DNA from 3 places in the Paenibacillus vandeheii genome. Region 2 is predicted to be linked to each of the others. Evidence: predicted binding sites of a transcription regulator. Region 2 holds the regulator's gene; each other region holds the start of a gene.
What was found. The regulator NrdR, encoded in region 2, represses ribonucleotide reductase genes. The targets are predictions, from matches to a motif close to AACACNATATATNGTGTT.
Positions count from the first base shown of each region.

Region 1: the regulator NrdR is predicted to act here: its motif matches at 4,497-4,514, upstream of nrdI (class Ib ribonucleoside-diphosphate reductase assembly flavoprotein NrdI).
Region 3: the regulator NrdR is predicted to act here: its motif matches at 3,820-3,837, upstream of P5G61_RS20170 (anaerobic ribonucleoside triphosphate reductase).

Region 1 is NZ_JAROCD010000008.1:286,258-292,579, reverse strand. It holds gene P5G61_RS17915 (hypothetical protein) at 1-935, shown strand, start outside; gene nrdF (class 1b ribonucleoside-diphosphate reductase subunit beta) at 1,021-1,983, opposite strand; gene nrdE (class 1b ribonucleoside-diphosphate reductase subunit alpha) at 2,026-4,110, opposite strand; gene nrdI (class Ib ribonucleoside-diphosphate reductase assembly flavoprotein NrdI) at 4,097-4,456, opposite strand; gene P5G61_RS17895 (response regulator transcription factor) at 4,874-5,602, shown strand; gene P5G61_RS17890 (sensor histidine kinase) at 5,631-6,322, shown strand, end outside.
Region 2 is NZ_JAROCD010000003.1:167,279-173,600, reverse strand. It holds gene P5G61_RS06340 (helix-turn-helix domain-containing protein) at 1-212, opposite strand, end outside; gene P5G61_RS06335 (MarR family winged helix-turn-helix transcriptional regulator) at 522-1,043, opposite strand; gene P5G61_RS06330 (alpha/beta hydrolase) at 1,100-1,909, opposite strand; tRNA gene P5G61_RS06325 (tRNA-Ala) at 2,231-2,303, opposite strand; gene nrdR (transcriptional regulator NrdR) at 2,489-2,956, opposite strand; gene P5G61_RS06315 (alpha/beta-type small acid-soluble spore protein) at 3,071-3,292, shown strand; gene P5G61_RS06310 (lytic transglycosylase domain-containing protein) at 3,399-3,962, opposite strand; gene coaE (dephospho-CoA kinase) at 3,959-4,555, opposite strand; gene P5G61_RS06300 (manganese efflux pump) at 4,565-5,332, opposite strand; gene mutM (DNA-formamidopyrimidine glycosylase) at 5,487-6,317, opposite strand.
Region 3 is NZ_JAROCD010000010.1:40,916-47,237, forward strand. It holds gene metE (5-methyltetrahydropteroyltriglutamate--homocysteine S-methyltransferase) at 1-606, opposite strand, end outside; cobalamin riboswitch at 830-1,029, opposite strand; gene nrdG (anaerobic ribonucleoside-triphosphate reductase activating protein) at 1,300-1,809, opposite strand; gene P5G61_RS20170 (anaerobic ribonucleoside triphosphate reductase) at 1,806-3,767, opposite strand; gene P5G61_RS20175 (hybrid sensor histidine kinase/response regulator) at 4,255-5,892, shown strand; gene P5G61_RS20180 (LacI family DNA-binding transcriptional regulator) at 5,928-6,322, opposite strand, start outside.

The sequences.
Region 1 (6,322 bases), on a different contig from region 2:
ACAGCAATTTCATTCAGTTATCCTGCAAGAAAACCTTTCTGGAGGATGGCAGACAGTTTTATATCGATTTCTTCCGGGGCAAGCCCAACGAATTGAATTTCAACAATCCATTTCTACTGACATGCTCTGTCAATTATACGATTCTGGAGCATTTGGCGCTGGACGCTTGGCCTCAATTTTTCGCGGATCAGATTCGCAGCGGTTATTATTGCGTCGTGTTTTTGGATGAAGCTCAGCTACCGCCAGCGGCGGCCTATCAGAAAGAACCGTTTCCTCATCATCTCTTTCTATACGGTTTTGATTGGGACAAACGTGTTTTTGATGCTTCCATGTTCGATCATACAGGAGTTTACCGCAATTTGCAGATTTCGTTCACAGACTTCCAGGATGCTATCCATTCCATGAGACATCTGCTGAGAGAGGGACTCACGGCAGATCACCACACGTATTTTTACAAATACGAGCCGCATTCCCCTTATCCTTTTGATCGAATCGTAGCACTCGACCAGCTGCATGATTATCTGAACGGAGAGACCCATCTGAACCGCATTAATTACAATCCTGACGAAGAACAGGCTTTTGGCCTTGATGTCTATGACTATTTGCAGATGTATTATGATGCCGTAGAGAGCAATGATCCCCGGCTTGGTGAACGTAACGATGTGAGACATCTTCATGTACTCTGGGAGCACAAAAAAATGATGAGCGAGCGGATTGGCTACTTGGTCGATGAGGGGATCATCCCCTACGACGAACAACTTGTGAATGGTTATCAGGATATAACTACAAGGGCAATGAAGTTAAGGGATCAATACATTCGACATGAAATACGTAAAGACAATGAAATATTTGCAAAGGTAAGGGTCCGATTGGAGCAATTTCGAAAGGAAGAGCCTGTTCTCCTGCAAAGACTGATTTCATTTCTCGAAGATTAAATAAAGAAGGCTATTCCTCTGTGCGGAATAGCCTTCTTTATTTATATTCATTGGCTACACGTAGTCATTGTAATCATGTAATGGCTTATTCGAACTTGAAATCATCATCCGTCAGGGGTTCCACATTCAGTGTGCGAATATACCCGTTGCCTTTTTTAGAGAAAAAGTCATGCTGTTTGGTATGGGTACTGATTCCATTTAACACAATCGGGTTGACTTCCTCGTCTTCAAATAATGGCTCAAAACCGAGGTTCATCATCGCTTTATTAGCGTTATAACGAAGGAATGTTTCGACCTCCTCGGTCAAATGAATAGGGGTATATAATTCCTGCGTATATTGCAACTCATTCTGATGAAGAAGCTGTATTAAGTCAACCAAACTTTGGTACACATCATTCCGCTGCGTTTCATCAAAGCTTGCATATATTTCCTGGGCCAACACACCCACATATACACCATGAATACTTTCATCCCGCAGAATCAGATCAATGATCTCACCACTGCAGGTGAGTTTACCTTGTCCAGCTAAATAGAGTGGGTAGAAGAATCCGCTGTAAAACAAATAACTTTCCAAAAGTACGGAAGCGGCCATCGCCATATATAAATCTTTTGAAGTTTCAATGTTCATATAATACTGACGTATAACCGTCGCTTTGGTTTGCAGATATGGATTTTCTTCCACCCATTTAAATACACTGTCAATTTCTTCGGTTGATGCCAATGTGGTAAAAATACTGCTGTAGGATTTCGCATGAATCTGTTCCATCATCGCCATAAAGCTCAGTACAGCCTTGCGTTGCAGTCCATCCACATGCTCCATAATCTGCGGCATACCTACACCGCCCTGAATGGTATCCAGAAGGGTTAGGCCTCCCAAAACTTTCATATAAGCGTCTTTTTCTGTATCACTGAGCATGCCCCAGGTCTTTTTATCATCGGATAAAGGAATCTCGTCATCGGTCCAAAATTGCATAATATTCTGATTCCAGAACATGAGCGTGAAATCATCATCTGCTCGATTCCAGTTCACAGCTTGAATTGCCGGCATGGTATATCAAACTCCAATCGTAATACCCAAAAGGGGATTTGTTTATATTGAGCAAGCAATGCATTCTTCCATCGTTAGCTTGTTGGTTCTTGTATAATACAGAGATTTCAACCCTTTATGAGCAGCATACAGGTAGCAGCGAGCCAATTCTCGAGTGGATACATCACTGTTTACATGAAGAATCGTGGAGATTCCTTGGTCCACATGCGGCTGAATCTCCGCAATCAAATCGATCACTTTGAATTGATCCATTTGATACGCTGATTTGTAATAGAAGACGTTATCCTTTTGCAAATAGGGCATCGGATAATACGTGGTTGAATTGGCATAGGTCCGTGTCTCAATTTGTTCTACAATGGGCATTACACTGGATGTTGCATTTTGGATATAAGAGATGCTCGCTGTTGGAGCAATAGCCATCCGATAAGCATGATAGAGGCCATTTTCCATCACTTTAGATTTAAGCTGTTTCCAATCATCGGGCGAAGGAACATCAATTCCGTTAAACAATTGTTGTACTTTCGATGTGTTGGGACGGTAATCCGTGGTCACATAACGATCAAAATATACACCAGTCGCATAGTCGGACTCATCAAATCCATGGAACCGTTGGCCGGTTTGCATTGCAAACTCCATACTTTTCTCCAGAGAATGATAATTCATGGTCATAAAGAAGGTACGTACAAAATCCTTGGCTTCCGAGCTCTCATAAGCAATCCTGTTTTTGGCTAAATAACCATGCAGATTCATGGCACCCAAACCAACGGAATGCATTTCGGAGTTGGCTTTGGCTACACCTGGAGCATTGGCAACATGCGTCATGTCGCTAACGGAGGTCAGTGCGATCATTCCCTCATGAACGGATTCCTTGATCTTGCCGCTCTCCATAACATTAACAATATTGAGGGAGGCCAGGTTGCAGCTAATATCTTTGCGGATAATATCCGGTTGACCATAGTCTGTAATTTCAGAAGTCTCCTGAAGTTGGAAGATCTCTGTGCAGAGGTTGGACATTTTGACTTGTCCTACGTTTTTTAAGGCATGTGCTTGATTAGCATTGGTTTTATTAATGATATAGGGATAGCCGGATTCAAGTTGAATCATCGCTATTTTGGTCAGCATATCCCGTGCACTCAACGATTTTTTCTTCTTCACACGGTCGTCAGCGAGCAACGTATCATACATCACATCCAAATCCATATCATCCAAATGTGTTCCATACGCCTTATAGACACTATAAGGTGCGAAGAGATACAAGGGCTCATTATCTTGAGCCAGCTTATAAAAACGATTAGGAACGATAAGTCCGATAGAGAGAGTTTTCAGACGGATTTTCTCGTCCGCATTGATCTTTTTACTGTCCAGCAGTTCCATAACGTCCCAACCGAAAATATTATAGTATGCTGCGCCAGAACCCTTCCGTTGACCCATCTGATCGGCGTAGGAGAAACCATCCTCCATCAGCTTGAGAACAGGCGTAATGCCTTTAGCAGCACCTTCGACACCTTTAATGACTTCTCCGCGAGCACGCAACTTCGACAGGTTGACAGCCACTCCACCACCGATTTTGGATAACTGCATACAAGTGTTCAGTACATAGTTTATGGAGTTCAGTGAATCATCCATTTCAAGCAGGAAGCAAGAAACCAGTTCACCGCGCCGACTTTTTCCGGCATTCAGAAAAGTGGGGGTCGCGGGTTGAAGACGCTGCTCCATCATAGAACGAGACAGCAAACAAGCCGTATCAAAGTGTCCTTGACCCAGATGAAGTGCTACGGCTGCGACTCGATCCGCATATTGCTCAAGGTATGTTTTTCGGTCATATGTTCTCAACGCATAATCGGTGTAGAACTTGGACGCTGCCATATAGGAAGGAAACTTATACTGATAGCCGCGTGTAATTTCGAATACGGTTCTAACTTGGTCGGTTGTATAGGAAGCATAGAAATCCTCGTAATAATCATGTTCAATCATGAATTGGACTTGTTCATCAATGTTGGCGAATGCCATACTTTTATCTTTGATTTCTTTCATAAACGCCTCTACAGCCTCTTGATCCTTATGTAACTGGAAGAAGCCATCAGAGTCGCGCTTTAACAGCATGTTATTCAATTCAATATGACGCAATGCGGCTCACCTCCTGTTCAAAATACTCCACATCTCTTTTGGATCCAGATAATTCAAATTTACTGATAACCGGGACGTTGTAAGAAGCAGATATCAAATCTGCACTTTTGGCAAAACGCTCACCCCAGTTACGGTTACCGCTGGCGGCCACGCCAATCAGGTATTCAGAGTTTTTTTGCAAAAAAGAAGACACCTTATCAGGTATCTGTCCAAAACCTGTTGTATATGTCACAAGTACGTACGGTTCATCAATCGTCATTTGATTCTGAATCTGAACAGCCGGCAGTTGAAGCTTGGAAATAAACCTCTTAACATTCCCGGTTATCGAATCATACACAATTAGCACTATCATATCCTCCTTGACAAATGAAAGGTGATCAAAAACAAACACTATATATAGATTATATTCTTAATTTTATATCAATATATAGCTTTGTCAAATGCATTTCGGTATCAATTTTGTGAAAAACCTGAGGAATGGGCTCTATTACTAGGTTTAAAAAATTTGGGGCTTAGTAGATATCCATATTCGAAGCCATGATAATTGGTGCATGTGAGAATTGGGATTGACATTGGGAATGGTTAAGGTTACCGACGATGTCGTAACAGGTGTCTTACAGCAAGAAATAGCCTGAACATAATCGTTCATACATTGTCTACAATTCGAAAGTAGATTATCAAAAGGCATGGCTCTATGGAGTCATGCCTTTTAAGTTTGATGAAGGTATGCTGATTACATATCACAAAGAAGTGGAGGTAAAACATGAACAGGACCCTGCCGCAACATAGAATATTAATTGTAGATGATGATGAACGGGTCCGAAGACTTCTTCGAATGTATTTGGAGAAAGAACAATTTATCATCGAAGAGGCTTCGTTGGGCTGGCAAGCCTTAAGTAAGCTTCATCAGGAGTCGTATGCCATGATCATTCTGGATTGGATTCTTCCCGATGTTAAGGGAATTGAAATATGCCATTACCTGCGGACAAACTTCAGCATACCCGTCATGTTTCTGACAGCCAAGTCAGAAGAAGGGAATCGGCTTGAAGCTTTCAAAGCAGGGGCAGATGACTTTGTGATGAAACCATTCAGTCCGAGGGAAGTGGTGCTCCGTATCAAAACCATGATGGCTCGTTATAACGGATTGGTCGAGCCTGCGCCAAAAGATCATTCAGCGAGCGAGGTGCTGATTTCCTCCATTTTAATCAATCCAGCTTCCCGAAGGGTCACAATAGAAGATGAGGAAATTCATATGACGCCCAAAGAATTTGATTTGCTTTATCATCTGGCGACACACTCGGAAATAGCTTTCTCCAGGCAGGACCTGCTGAGAATTGTTTGGAAAGTGGAGCATGAGGAAGATCTGGATTATCGAACTGTAGATACTCATGTGAAACGGTTGCGTGACAAACTATCCGAGCATGTGCCGAATCGGGAAGAGTTGATTCAAACCCTGTGGGGATTTGGTTATATTCTTCGTTTGCCTCACTGATTCTTATCTTGATATGTAGGAGGAGAATATGTCTTACAAACAAATCAAGTGGATGATTCTGCTCATTCCTACCTTGACCGTTGGACTCTGGGAATATGTACGACATCAGTTTTTGCTCCCCTATATATCAATGGATCTGGGCAACTGGCTGACGCCTGTCATTGTATATGTTGTGAGCATAACGTTGTTAACTCGGCTGTTTCTCATGTTGGAACGTATCCAAAAAGAGCTGGAGCATGAGCGTGAAGTCAAAGCCGCATTTGAATCTCGGGAAAAGATGGCCAAAGAACTTCATGATGGAATTGCGCAATCCCTTTTTCTATTATCGGTGAAAGTCGGACGTCTGGAGGAGCAAGCCAAGCAGGATCAACAGCTGGACGATGTGTATTCGATCAAAAAAACGGTTCATGAAGTCAATCGTTATGTGCGTCAAGCCATTGCAGATTTGCGTTATGATCCTAACGATGATCAAGCCTTGACTATGAACGAATCGGTCACATGGATTGGTCAAATTCGAAGGATTTCCAAAGATATCCCTGTCCGAATTGAACTGGAGTGGAGCATCCCGGAGGATTCATTTACTGACAAAGAGAGAGTAGAACTGCTCGCTTGTATTCGTGAGGCTCTTTTTAATATTCAAAAGCATGCATCCGCATCCCAAGCATGGATTCAGGGAAATGGGCACAAGCAGTGCTGGAATATCACGATTCGAGATAATGG
Region 2 (6,322 bases):
CTCTTGGCCGGAATAAGAATGACCATGCCTTCGACAAGTTCGTAAAGTTCATCGTTAATACGAAGTGTACCTTTCCCACTGGCAACGGCCATCAGAACCGTCAGATTTTCATGGATTTGATGTATCGGCATCGTTGATGTGCTGTACAATGATTGAATGCTGTCTGCTGTATATATTGGAAAATAGGACTCTGCCCATTCCGAGTTGTTCATTTTCTGATCCTCCGTGACTCTTACCGGGCGGGTAATGACTCTAATTTCAGCTCATTCTACACGGTTAAATTGGCTATACCTCTTTATTTTAGCATTGCTGATTCATCCGGAGTACATTCTTCCCAAAGTAAAAGTTTCAGAATGGATAATAAATAAACGACCGTTCCCCAGTACTACTGGGAAACCGTCGCAGCTTCAATGTTGTCTGACAGTCCTGTGTCCTGTCTACATGACAGGACTATGACCATCAAAAGTATTCACTTAACCTAGTAATGACTTATTCAACTTTCAATACATGATGTGCCCTTCTTAATCACGATTCGCATCAATTTTGATGAGCTTTCGCGGTTCCTGTTCTTTTTCACCATACCAGAGCAACACATCGGCAAACAAATCCATAATGCGTATAAAGCTTTTCTTGTCAGCCTCTGAAATCGTATCAGCATACTGAAAAATATCATCAAAGCACAGATCACGAACAAATTCAGTATATTGGGCATACGCGTCGCGTCCATTGGCCGAAGGTTTGACATAAATGTCCTTGCGATTTCCACTTAAATGGTATTTTTCGAGTAATCCTTTTTCCGTTAGAACCTTCACATTTTTGGAAAACGTGCTGCGGCTCACGCCTAGTCGTGCTGCCATTTCCGACATTTTTTCTTCCTTGTCCTCCGCTTCCAGAATGTACTCCAGCGTCTGAATCTGCGAAGCGGAGAACGTCATATTCGTACCATAACTTCGCTGCAGCTTATACGTGTTTGAGTATGCATTACCATACTTGATGATCTTTTCAATAAGTTCCCGATGGTCGCCCATCCAGTCTAATTTCATGAATAATCCCTTTCACCTTCAGAGTGTCTCTATCTCTCTATTCCAATGTACTGAATTTAAATATGTTTTTCAATCCATGTGATCGCTTCCTCTATGACTTCATCCCGATTAGGTTCATTAAATATTTCATGCATGAGATGTGCATATATTTTCAGCGTTTTATCGGTTGAGGCAATATCACCGTAAAAGTCGCGCGAATCCTGTTCGCTCACCAGCCCGTCGTTTGCTCCATGCAGAACAAGTACAGGATCAACAAACTGCTTCGAATGTGTTTTTAACCAGGCCACTCCATTCCCCAGGCTATTAAACAAATCCACGGAAATCTGCTTTTCTACGAGCGGATCATTCACGTAAGCGGATACAACCTCCGGATCACTGCATACGCCGCTACCAAGCTCATTGGGAAAATACGTGCCCGGGGGAAGATCAAGTGGCAATTCTCCGGCAACCTTCGTATTGTAACGAGTTAACGCTCCGGATAGAACAATCCCTTTTACTTTACCTGGATATTTCGTTCCAAATGAAGAGGTTGCGAAGCCACCCATACTATGCCCAATGACAAAAAGCGGAATGTCGCCGCTCTCTTGCAAGGCTGCTTCAACAACCACATTTACATCATCAATGATCTGATGAAAATCACTGTAGAACGTACGCCTCCCTTCTGATCTTGCATGACCACGATGGTCAAAACGATATACGTTAAAACCACGTTTGTTTAGTTTATCGGTCAAATAATCATAGCGTCCGGCATGCTCACACAAGCCATGAACAATGACCACGGCTGCCTTGGCACCGCTTACAATATTTCTGCTAAAATAAAGCTGAGTTCCGTCAAAAGATTCAATTGTTGTCTCGACATGGTTCATCATTCATTCCATCCTTTCATTGTGCTCAAGCATCAACCCGCATAACCGACTTGAGCCATTTTGTTGATACACACTCTTCATACAGTATCCATAAAGCTTACAGCGACAATAATTTCATATGCGAATTATATTGTTTCTTACAGAAACAATATAACATCAGTTTTACACGCTGTCCAGATTAATACGACCAGATCGAGAATAAAATGCCGTATCCGGCCCATTAGAACGTGAACTACAGGCTTGTTTCCGATGTAATAAGCATGCATAGAAAAAAACCGCCAAACACTCGGAAATCCTTGTGTTTAGCGGTTTTTTTAGTTATGGAGCCTAGGGGGATCGAACCCCTGACCTCATCGCTGCCAGCGATGCGCTCTCCCAGCTGAGCTAAGGCCCCAAAATATGAATGTAAACGGTTGTCCATCTCTGCTTCATTCCGCAGGCGACTCCTATATCATATAAAATACAGCTTTGGCTGTCAACAACTTTTTGTTGGATTTAAAGTGATTGGAGAAGAACATCCTTTTTACTGGAACACACGTTACGGTAACCCCAGATTGCTCTTCTCCCTTACCCGCTTCATTAATCCTCGATGTCTTCTTTGGACAACAGGGATTTCAATTCTTTCATGAACATATTGATGTCTTTGAATTGGCGATACACCGAAGCGAAGCGTACATAAGCTACTTCATCCACAGGAAACAACTGTTCCATCAGCAGTTCGCCAATCTGGCGGCTCTCTACTTCAGCATCCGCTGTATTTCGCAGGGACTTCTCCGTCTCGGATACCATCATCTCCAACGTCTCGACCGAAACCGGACGTTTCTCACACGCTCGTATTAGACCACGAAGAATCTTGTCCCGGCTAAACTCCTCCCGACTGCCATCCTTCTTGATAACGATCAGCGGTGTTTCTTCAATCATTTCAAAAGTTGTAAATCTTCTGGCACACTGCTCACACTCACGACGACGACGAATCGATTTCGATTCATTGGCCGGCCTTGAATCAAGCACCTTGGTGCCCAGATAGGCGCAATAAGGACATTTCAATTCAGATCACTTCCCATGTTTTACTTTTACCACAAATTCCCTGTAATCATTTAGTTATGAAAATCGTATTGGCGACACATAATACTTTTACCAACCGCGAGGAGGTGAACAGCAATGGCACAAAGCAATGGTAACTCCAACAACCTGGTGGTAACTAAAGCTACCGCAGCTCTCGAGCAAATGAAATATGAAGTTGCTCAAGAACTCGGAATCAGCATTCCACAAGACGGATACCAAGGTAACATGACTTCTTACGAGAACGGTTCGATCGGTGGATACATCACGAAGCGTCTGGTAACAATTGCAGAACAGCAATTGGCAGGTCAATACCAATAATATCTGCATCGTAATACGGTAATACAGAGGAGCATGGAGCGGCCGGTGAATAACCGGTCTGCTCGGTGCTTCTACTTATTTTGGACCATGCCTAGAATGTCTTCTCTTAGAACGTATTATAGATCTTTACATATTGATTATAATAATAAATAACGCGTTGTACATAGTGCCGGGTCTCACCAAACGGAATATCCTTGACCGTCTCAAACGAGCCGTCCCAAACACCATCCCTCAGCCATGAGTTTACTTTGCCCGGACCAGCATTGTACGCAGCAATCATAGCCGTTTCATTCCCGTCAAATTGATCGGACAGATTACGTAGATACCAGGTACCCAACTGGATATTTCTTTCAGGCTCGTGCTTTAATTCTTCCAATGAGGTGCCCGGAATTTTGGCTTGCTCCATAATCCAGTTCGCGGTGTCGGGCATAAGCTGCATCAGCCCAATGGCCCCTCTCTTGGATTCTTTGCTTGTCTTAAAATTGGTTTCCACCTTGATGATGGAGGCTATAAGAAACGGATCAACCTCATAACTCTGAGACTGTGCACGAATCTCTTCCTTATAATGAATCGGATAGAACCATGACATCCAGTTCGTATTCAGGAACAGCACCAATACAAAAGACACAAACATCAACAACAATACCCGTTTTTTACGCAGCAATCTCATAATAGACCTTTACGATGCAAAAATGAAATAATTTGCTGCTCCGTCTCTGACCACAAGCCGCTGTTATCAATAACCACGTCAGCCCGCTGCTTCTTGTCTTCAATGTCCATCTGTACGTCAATACGGGCATCTGCTTGCTCCACTGTCATTGCGTCTCGGCTCATCAGTCGTTCCCGCTGCACGGACCTGGGGACATATACAACCATCACTTCTTCAAAGCCTTCTTCCAGCCCTGACTCGTACAATAACGGAATATCCGATACGACAAGCTTGTCCGGATGTTCAAGCTCGTATATCGCAGCACGTTCACGCATCTCCTTGCGGATTGCAGGATGTGTAATAGCCTCCAGCGCTTTGCGTTCCTCTGGATCCTGAAACACAATACTGCCCAGCTTTTTCCGATCTAGTGTTCCGTCCTCATTCAATATGGCTTGTCCGAACCGCTGAACAGCCGCAGCCAGAATGGGATGCCCGGGCATCATGACTTCCCGGGCAATAACATCTGCATCAATGAGCAACGCTCCCTTACTGGCGAGAAAGGCGGAAACACTACTTTTGCCTGTCGCGATCCCGCCGGTTAAGCCAATATTCATTATTTCACCTCACAACAACTTCATTATTCCCATAATCATTAATAAAAGCGCAGGTAGCACGGATAATCTTCGCATCCAACTCAGTGCAGCAAATCGCAACCCAACCCTCATGCCCAATGACAGAAATACCCCGCTAAACAACGCAATAACTAGTGCAGTCCACAAGGTCGGGAATCCCAATAAGGCGGCCCCCAATCCTGCGCCGAAAGCATCCAGAGAAAGAGCAATACCAAGCCACATCGCTTCTTGAACGGATATACTTCCCGAATTGTCCATATCCGCCTTTGAGGGGCTACGCAGAATCTGAATGACTACCCCCAGCTTCCGCAGCTCAAGTGTAAAGACCATTCGTTCCAGAGATCCTCCAGAAGCCGATTGCTCAAGCTCAAGCGCGAGCACCTGATTTCTGCCTTTCGACTGAGCTTCTTGTGGGGATTGCGCACCACTTCGAATTGTTCCTGCTCCCTCACACAATCCGTTGTCTGTTTCCAGCTGTTCCTTGCCTCGTTTTCGAATCAGTTGCAGCAACGACCATGCGCCAATACCGATCAGAATAACCGCTCCAACAATCGAAGCCGCATCCGGAGATACCACATGGGACAGAAGTACACCTACTTGCATGGATAACGCAATAACCAGACCCGAACAGATGGAAATGACGACAATGGATAACAGCGGAATTTTAGTCCTCCGCAGCCCATATGTAATCCCGACTCCAAAACCATCTAAACTAAGCGCCAAAGCAAGCGCCAGTAATGAAATAAAATGATGCAGCACCCCGCATTCCTCCCCTGTGCGGAACTCGTTCCAACCGGCGGCTGCCAGTATAGGTATACGCCCGCTTATTTCTGCCATATCAGTATATGGAGGGAGGAGTCCAAGGGTGCTACAATTTAACGATTTCGTTCATGCTGCCAAACCCATCACCGATTTAGAGCAGCGGCTGACACTTCGGACAATAATGCGTGCCCCTGCCGCCTACTACGCTCTTCTCGATTAATGTGCCACAAGTTGCACAAGGTTCAGATTTGCGTCCATATATTTTCAACTGATGCTGGAACATTCCCATCTCGCCCTGCCCATTAACATAGGACTTAATGGAGGAGCCACCTGCATTCACCGCATCCTGCAGCGTAGCTACGATCGCTTCATGCAGCACGGTTAGCTGCGCTTCTGTCAATGTCTTGGCAATGGTCTCTGGATGAATGCCTGCGCGGAACAAAGCCTCGTCCACATAGATATTCCCGATGCCGACCACATATGCCTGATTTAACAACACTGCCTTAATTTTGGTTGTCCGTTTGCCAACAGCATCACGGAATGCAGCCACAGTAAACGCGGGATCAAGCGGCTCCAGCCCCAATTTTAACAAAGGTTTGGATATCAGTTCTTCCCCAGCATTGAAGAGATGCATTGTACCGAATTGACGCACATCCTTATACCGTAGTTCTGTTCCATCGGTAAAGTGGAAGATGACATGGGTATGCTTCTCCACTTCCTCATGCTGTTTGTATACCCCGTACCTTCCTTCCATCCGCAGATGGGAGACGAGCACCAGCCCGTCCAGCAAAATACGCAAAAACTTGCCTCTGCGCTCCACACCGATCACGGTATGTCCCGCAAGTTCCATTGCAAATGCATCTATGTCGTCCGGCCGCTGAATAATCCGCGGCAAGCTAACGGTAACTGAGTCAATGGTCTTGCCAACAATAAGTTGATTCAATGTTCTTCTGACTGTTTCGACTTCCGGTAATTCCGGCATGATGT
Region 3 (6,322 bases), on a different contig from region 2:
AAGTTCGGCCAGAAGCTGGGCGTACACCGGAACGAGGCGTGTGACAATCTCCGCGAAGCGTTCCGCGTCATAGCCTTTGGCGAACCGTACATATGAGTACGGACCGACAACGACAGGTTTACCTTCCAGCCCAAGCTCCTGCTTCGCTTCGCGATAGGCGGCAAGAGGTTTATTTTCAAGCAAAGCAAATGCAGTATCATTATGAATCTCAGGTACGATGTAGTGATAGTTGGTGTTCAGCCACTTGGTCATCTCACAGGCTGTTGCCTGGTCATTACCCCGGGCCATGGCGTAATAGGTAGATACGGACACCGGTCCGCCAGTATGGTTGAATCGCTCAGGAACGACGCCAAACATTGCGGATACGTCGAGAATATGATCATAGTAGGAGAAGTCGCCCACAGGAATCAGATCGAGCTGCTGTGCCTGCTGTTTCTTCAGATCCTGCAACCGAAGCGTGGTCAGTTCCTGATGAAGCGTGGATTCATCGATTCGGCCAGCCCAGAAGGACTCCAGTGCTTTTTTCCATTCACGTCCCGCACCGATGCGAGGGTAACCGAGGTTGCCTGTCAGAACTTGTGCCTGTTGTTGCTGTGATTGCGACATGTAAAATTCCTCCTCATTTATAATGATGAACTCAGCAGGTTGAAGCTGCTTGCTGTGTTGTGTTTCATTTGAAAGCATCAAAAAAAGGCATTCTTTCCGATTCCATACCCCGAGAAACAGGCATCATAAATGACGACTGTGCACAAAGACAGAATGGGAAAGAACACCTGCTATAAGTCATTTTAGCGGTTGCTCTAACACCTCCCTATCTTCCGTAGGTCATGCGATGCTGTCGAAACAGGCAGGTCTCCTGGCTTGCGGATCATGGTCATGTGCATTCCTTCCCGGCAGTTACACCAGTGGATTGTTATGCATGGACTCCCCGTATACAGTGGCGGGACCGCGACGGATTTACACCGTGCTTCCCTTTTAAGCCTGACCACACATGTAGCTGTAGTCGGCACCTGTTTCCGTGTGCAGAAATGTGCGTACACATCTCCGGCTATGAGATTGGTAACCAAGTATAGATGATAGATTTTATAATAATGCAGTCGTTGTATACTTGCTCTTATGCTACCCATCATAGACGATTACCTATGGGCTTGCAACATATATCATTAATCCGATCGGAAATAAAATAGAGCCGTATGAAACCTTGGTTTACTTGCAGATTGGACTCCATAAAATGACTCTTCAAAATAAACTAAATATCCAGCACATGTTGTGCTGGATTCAACCCAACCCAAAAAATCGTTACCATGCATCCATCTGCATAGTAACGATTGTCTGGCTAGCCATCGTTGCCCCTACATCAATGATTCGCTGATTGCGACTGCCGCGATAAGCAAGAGATACATCACGCTCAGCTGCAATATAAGGTCCATCAATAATAACGTCGCATAGGCGGAATAGTTCTGCTCGCGCAGGGTCGGCAACAAGTTCCTCATATACAAATCCCGTATAGGCCCATACCGTCAGATCAGGCCGTACCGCTTGAAGCTGTCGAACCCAGGATGCACACTCTGCGGCAGAGAAAAAAGGATCACCTCCGCATAACGTAACCCCTTCCAGCAAGGGATGCGCGGTCACTTCATACAAGATCTGCTGCTGCCGTTCCTCTGTAAAGGGTTCACCTGCGCGGAAGCTCCATGAGTCCGGGCTGAAGCAGCCCGGACAGGCATGTCGGCATCCGCTAATGAACAACACGGCTCGCAGACCCGTTCCCTCATTCACCGATTCGGGGATATACCCGTACAGATTCACCGATGTTTCACCCGATCCCGTACTTCAGCCTGCTTTGCCGTATTGAAGCGCACTTTGTAATCTCCGGTCAGATAGCCCGTTACCCGGCGCAGTCGCTGGAAATGCACGTGATTTTCATGAGCTTCACATCCGGGACATACATCTCCGATTACGCCCTCATAGCCACAGGATGGACAGCGGTCGATTGGATGATTAATGGAGAAATACCCGATATCCTGGGCCAGCGCATATTGCACGATCCGCTGGAAAGCCGCGGTGTTGGCCCTAACATTCCCGTCGAGTTCGACATAAGAGATGGCCCCGGCATTGCATAGCTTGTGGAAAGGGGCTTCCAATTCAATTTTGCGATAGGCCGGAAGGGGATGATAGACCGGAATGTGAAATGAATTGGTATAGTATTCCCGGTCATTGACCCCCGCGATGCTGCCGTATCGCTCACGATCAAGCTTAGTGAATTTGCCGGATAGACCCTCGGCGGGCGTAGCGAATAAGGTGATATTCAAATTATGCAACTCACTCATCCGGTCGCAGAACTCTCTCATCGTACGAATGATATTCAAGGCTTCTCGATGTACATGAAGGTCTTGTCCATGGTGGCGGCCATATAGAGCGGTCATACATTCAGCAAGCCCGATAAAACCGATGGATAACGTACCGTGTTTCAGCAGGTCAGCCACTGGTTCATTCGGAGCCAATTGTTCACCGCCTTCCCACACCCCTTCCCGCATCATGAAGTCCGATGCTTTGGCAGGCTGGTTTGTCTGGATACGATACCGGTGCAGCAGTCCATCCGTAGCATTGTGCATGACGGATTCCAAAGCCATATAGAAGCCGGCCCGGTCAGCGATGGCTCTTGTTCCCTGGCAGATCCCATATCGTATGCCGAGCTTGACCAGATTGATGGTGTTAAAGGACAAGTTCCCTTTGCCGCTCTGACGATTGCGTCCGAAGCGATCAGCCAGTGTGCGTGTACGGCATCCCATCGTGGCAATGATCGTGTCGGGATCTTCCGGCCGATAATAGGGAAGGTTGAAGGAAGCATCCACATTGACAAAATTCGGATACATACGCCGTGAGGAGCAGGTCACAGCGAGCTTGAATAAATCATGATTCGGATCTCCCTCAGATTGGTTAATTCCTTGCTTGCACTGGAAAATATGCTGTGGAAACACGGGCGTTTCCCCGTTGCCGAGTCCACGAATGGTCGCTTCCAGCAACGATCGGGATACGAGCCGACCTTCGGCTGAAGTGCACAGTCCGTAGTTCAGCGAAGTAAACGGGATCTGTCCGCCAGCACGACTGCTCATGGTGTTCAGATTATGGATTAGCGATTCCGCAGCCTGTTCGGTCTCCATTTCCGTTTCTTCACAGGCAAAGGCAAAGGCTCGTGGACATTTCTCCTTCGCTTCATCACTATTCAGATGTAGCTGCTCATCCTCAATCCGGTCATTTTCCCCAAACAGCCGTTGTGCTTTTCGGTAATGCTTACGGAACGATCGCTTCACATAAGGTGCTAGATCCCAGTCGATTTTGTTGGCCGATACGCCGCCATACTGGCTGTTCTGCTGGGATTGAAAAATTATGGCGACCAGCGCCATGGCAGACATGATCGTCTGTGGTGTACGAACCGAACCGTTGCCTGTGTTAAAGCCGGAGGCCAGCAGTCGGTCAAACGGGATGAATATACAGTTGGTCGTTCCAAGGGCATACTGATCCAGATCGTGTACATACAGATCACCATTCTCCACAGCTAGAGCAAGGTCCTCTGGCAGCACATGACGCAGAGCATGCCACTTGGCCGTCTCCGAACCGAGCCTGCTCATCTTGCCGCTGAACGAGTCTCCGTTCAGATTGGCATTCTCCCTCAGCGTATCAGCGTCTTCTGCTCCGATAATTCGTCTTCCCAGATCAGATAGCAGATCAGGCGCCGGTGGAGAGGCATACTCAAGCATGTTCATATCAGATTCCTCCTAAAAAATGAGATTGTATAGGGATAATGTCAATTCATTGAACACTATATGTAGAGTTTCTTTATCCATTTATAAACTATATCTTGTTATTTGGGTGTGATAATCGTCACATAAGAGGGGTGCGTTGAACGTGGCGATTTCCTAGTCTGGCATGATAAAGGTTTCCAAAGCCGGAGGGTAAGCGTATAATTTCTTATTACCGTGTAAGTATAGTTGACGAAGCTAGAAATAAGGACAGAAAACCTGCCAGGGAAGCGGTTGCTTAACTTTCCTGTCATCGAATCATACCGTCCATAGCAGATTCCCGTCCGTGGAATAAATTGGATTCGGGTATGTTTCCCTTTGATTCCTACAGTGTTAATCATATATGAATAGGTTGTGACAGCTGTTTCGGAACATATGAACCCTCGTTAATCGATTGAATCATCATGTGCAATACGGATTTGAAATGCAGCTAAAACAAGAGGGGTGAGTCATGGGAACGGTAAGCATTACAAGGGGCTTCTATGAAAATATCCAGGAAGCCGCGTCCCATATTGTAGACGTAGTAAGCGGTATATTAAAGGTGAACACCATCTTCATTGCCACGAATGATGGCGTAACCAATGTGATTATGGAGGCTTTTAACCGCGAGGAAGAGTTGATTGCCAAAGGCAGTGCCCTTCCATTTGAAGCGTCATATTGCAGTCTAGTATTGAGAGATAAGGGCAGCAGTCTGGTTATCACGGATACATGCGAACATCCGCTTACGGAGTCGATGGACGTAACGGGCGAACTGGGCAATCGTTTCTTTGTGGGCATTCCAATTTTGCGGAGGTCGGGGGAAGCGTTCGGGACCATATGTCTGATGGATAATCCTGATTATGTAATCAGTGAAACGGATATGAAGACGCTGAAAGCTATGGCTGTTTTCCTCGGATATGTCGTGGATCTGGAAGATACGCTGCAAGTTCAGGAGCAGAAGCTGAGTGATTCGGAGCAGCTACAGGAGCAATTGCAGGCAGAGAAGGAACGCGCGGAATCCGAGGCAATGACCAAGACACAGATGCTGTCGCTGATGAGCCACGAGATTCGTAATCCACTGAACGGCATTTTGGGATTGACGGACCTGATGCGTACACCGGATATGTCGGACGAGCAGACAGAGTATGTGAATATGATTGAGACCAGCGGTAACATCCTGCTCTCACTGCTAAATAACATGATGAGTTTTAACGTCAACGATGCAGGCAAAACAGTTGTACACGATGATCCATTTGATCTGGTAGCCACGATCGAGAATACCGTTTATCTCTATGCGGGACTTGCGCTGAGCAAGAACATTGAGCTGGGATTGAACCTTGATCTGAATGTATCTCAGGTCTACGTCGGGGATGAAATCAAGATCGGACAACTATTGGCCCATGTCATACAGTATGCCATAGATTCAACACGGACAGGTTCAGTGTTGGTTACAGCAACTGTGGATGGTGGAGATACAGAGGAAGCGGGGACGCTTCGACTTCATGTGAAGTATACCGGTCGCATGCTCTCTTCGGACAAAAAGCTTAGATCATTTAACAATTTGGACGGAAATATAAGTACACAGAAGCTGGTGGGAACCAATCTCGGTTTGGCAGTCAGCCAGAACCTTGCCATCCTTATGAACGGCCGTATTCAGGTGCGCGGTCTGGGAGACAAGGAAACAGAATTCGAGATCTGCCTGCCGCTTCGCAAACATTGGGAACTGCCTCAGCTTGCCAATATTCAGCACCGACTGAGGGGCAAAAAGGTGCTGCTTGCGAAGGATCCTGACATTTTGCAAGGGGCCTCCTCCCTGATGCGAAGATGGAAGATGGATGTGCATATGACCTCGGTTACAACCGAGGCGTACAACTGGATTGAGGAGGGCTTTAAGCCTGATGTGGCCGTTGTGGATATGGGACTGCTGGAGGGTGGCGCTGTGGATTTTGTGCACAAGCTGAAGCACCTGGTTACCGATTCACCGGTCATTGTGCTGATTCCGTATGGTATGCATATCGATCCGCATGAAGCGGAAGTCTTTGATGCGGTCCTGACCAAGCCGGTGAAGCAGGCTGAATTGTTGAATGCGTTAAGCATCATTGTGCATTAAGAAAATAGAAAATGATATTCAATTAGGCGCACCTGTTACGGGTGCGCTTTACTTGTTATTTGGAAGGAAGAGGACCCTCGAACAAGCAGCTCCGAGTCGACTTTAAATACGCGTTTGTCCTGAAATTCATTCGTATTCATCGTGTCAATCATCTTCTCCATCAGAATGGCGCCCATCGTATACTTGGGCTGGTTCACCGAACTTAGCGTAGGGTGGATGTATTTGCTGATTCGATTGTTGTCCACACCTACGATAGCCAATTGCTCGGGAATGCGTATTCCGTATTCCGAACATGCCTGGTATACGCCGAGGGCCATTTCATCGTTGGCCGCATATACAGCGGAGAAGGACAGGCCTTTGTTAAACAGTCGTTTGATGGCCTCATATCCGCCTTCTTTGTTGAAATTCCCATTCTCGATCAGTTCGGGAC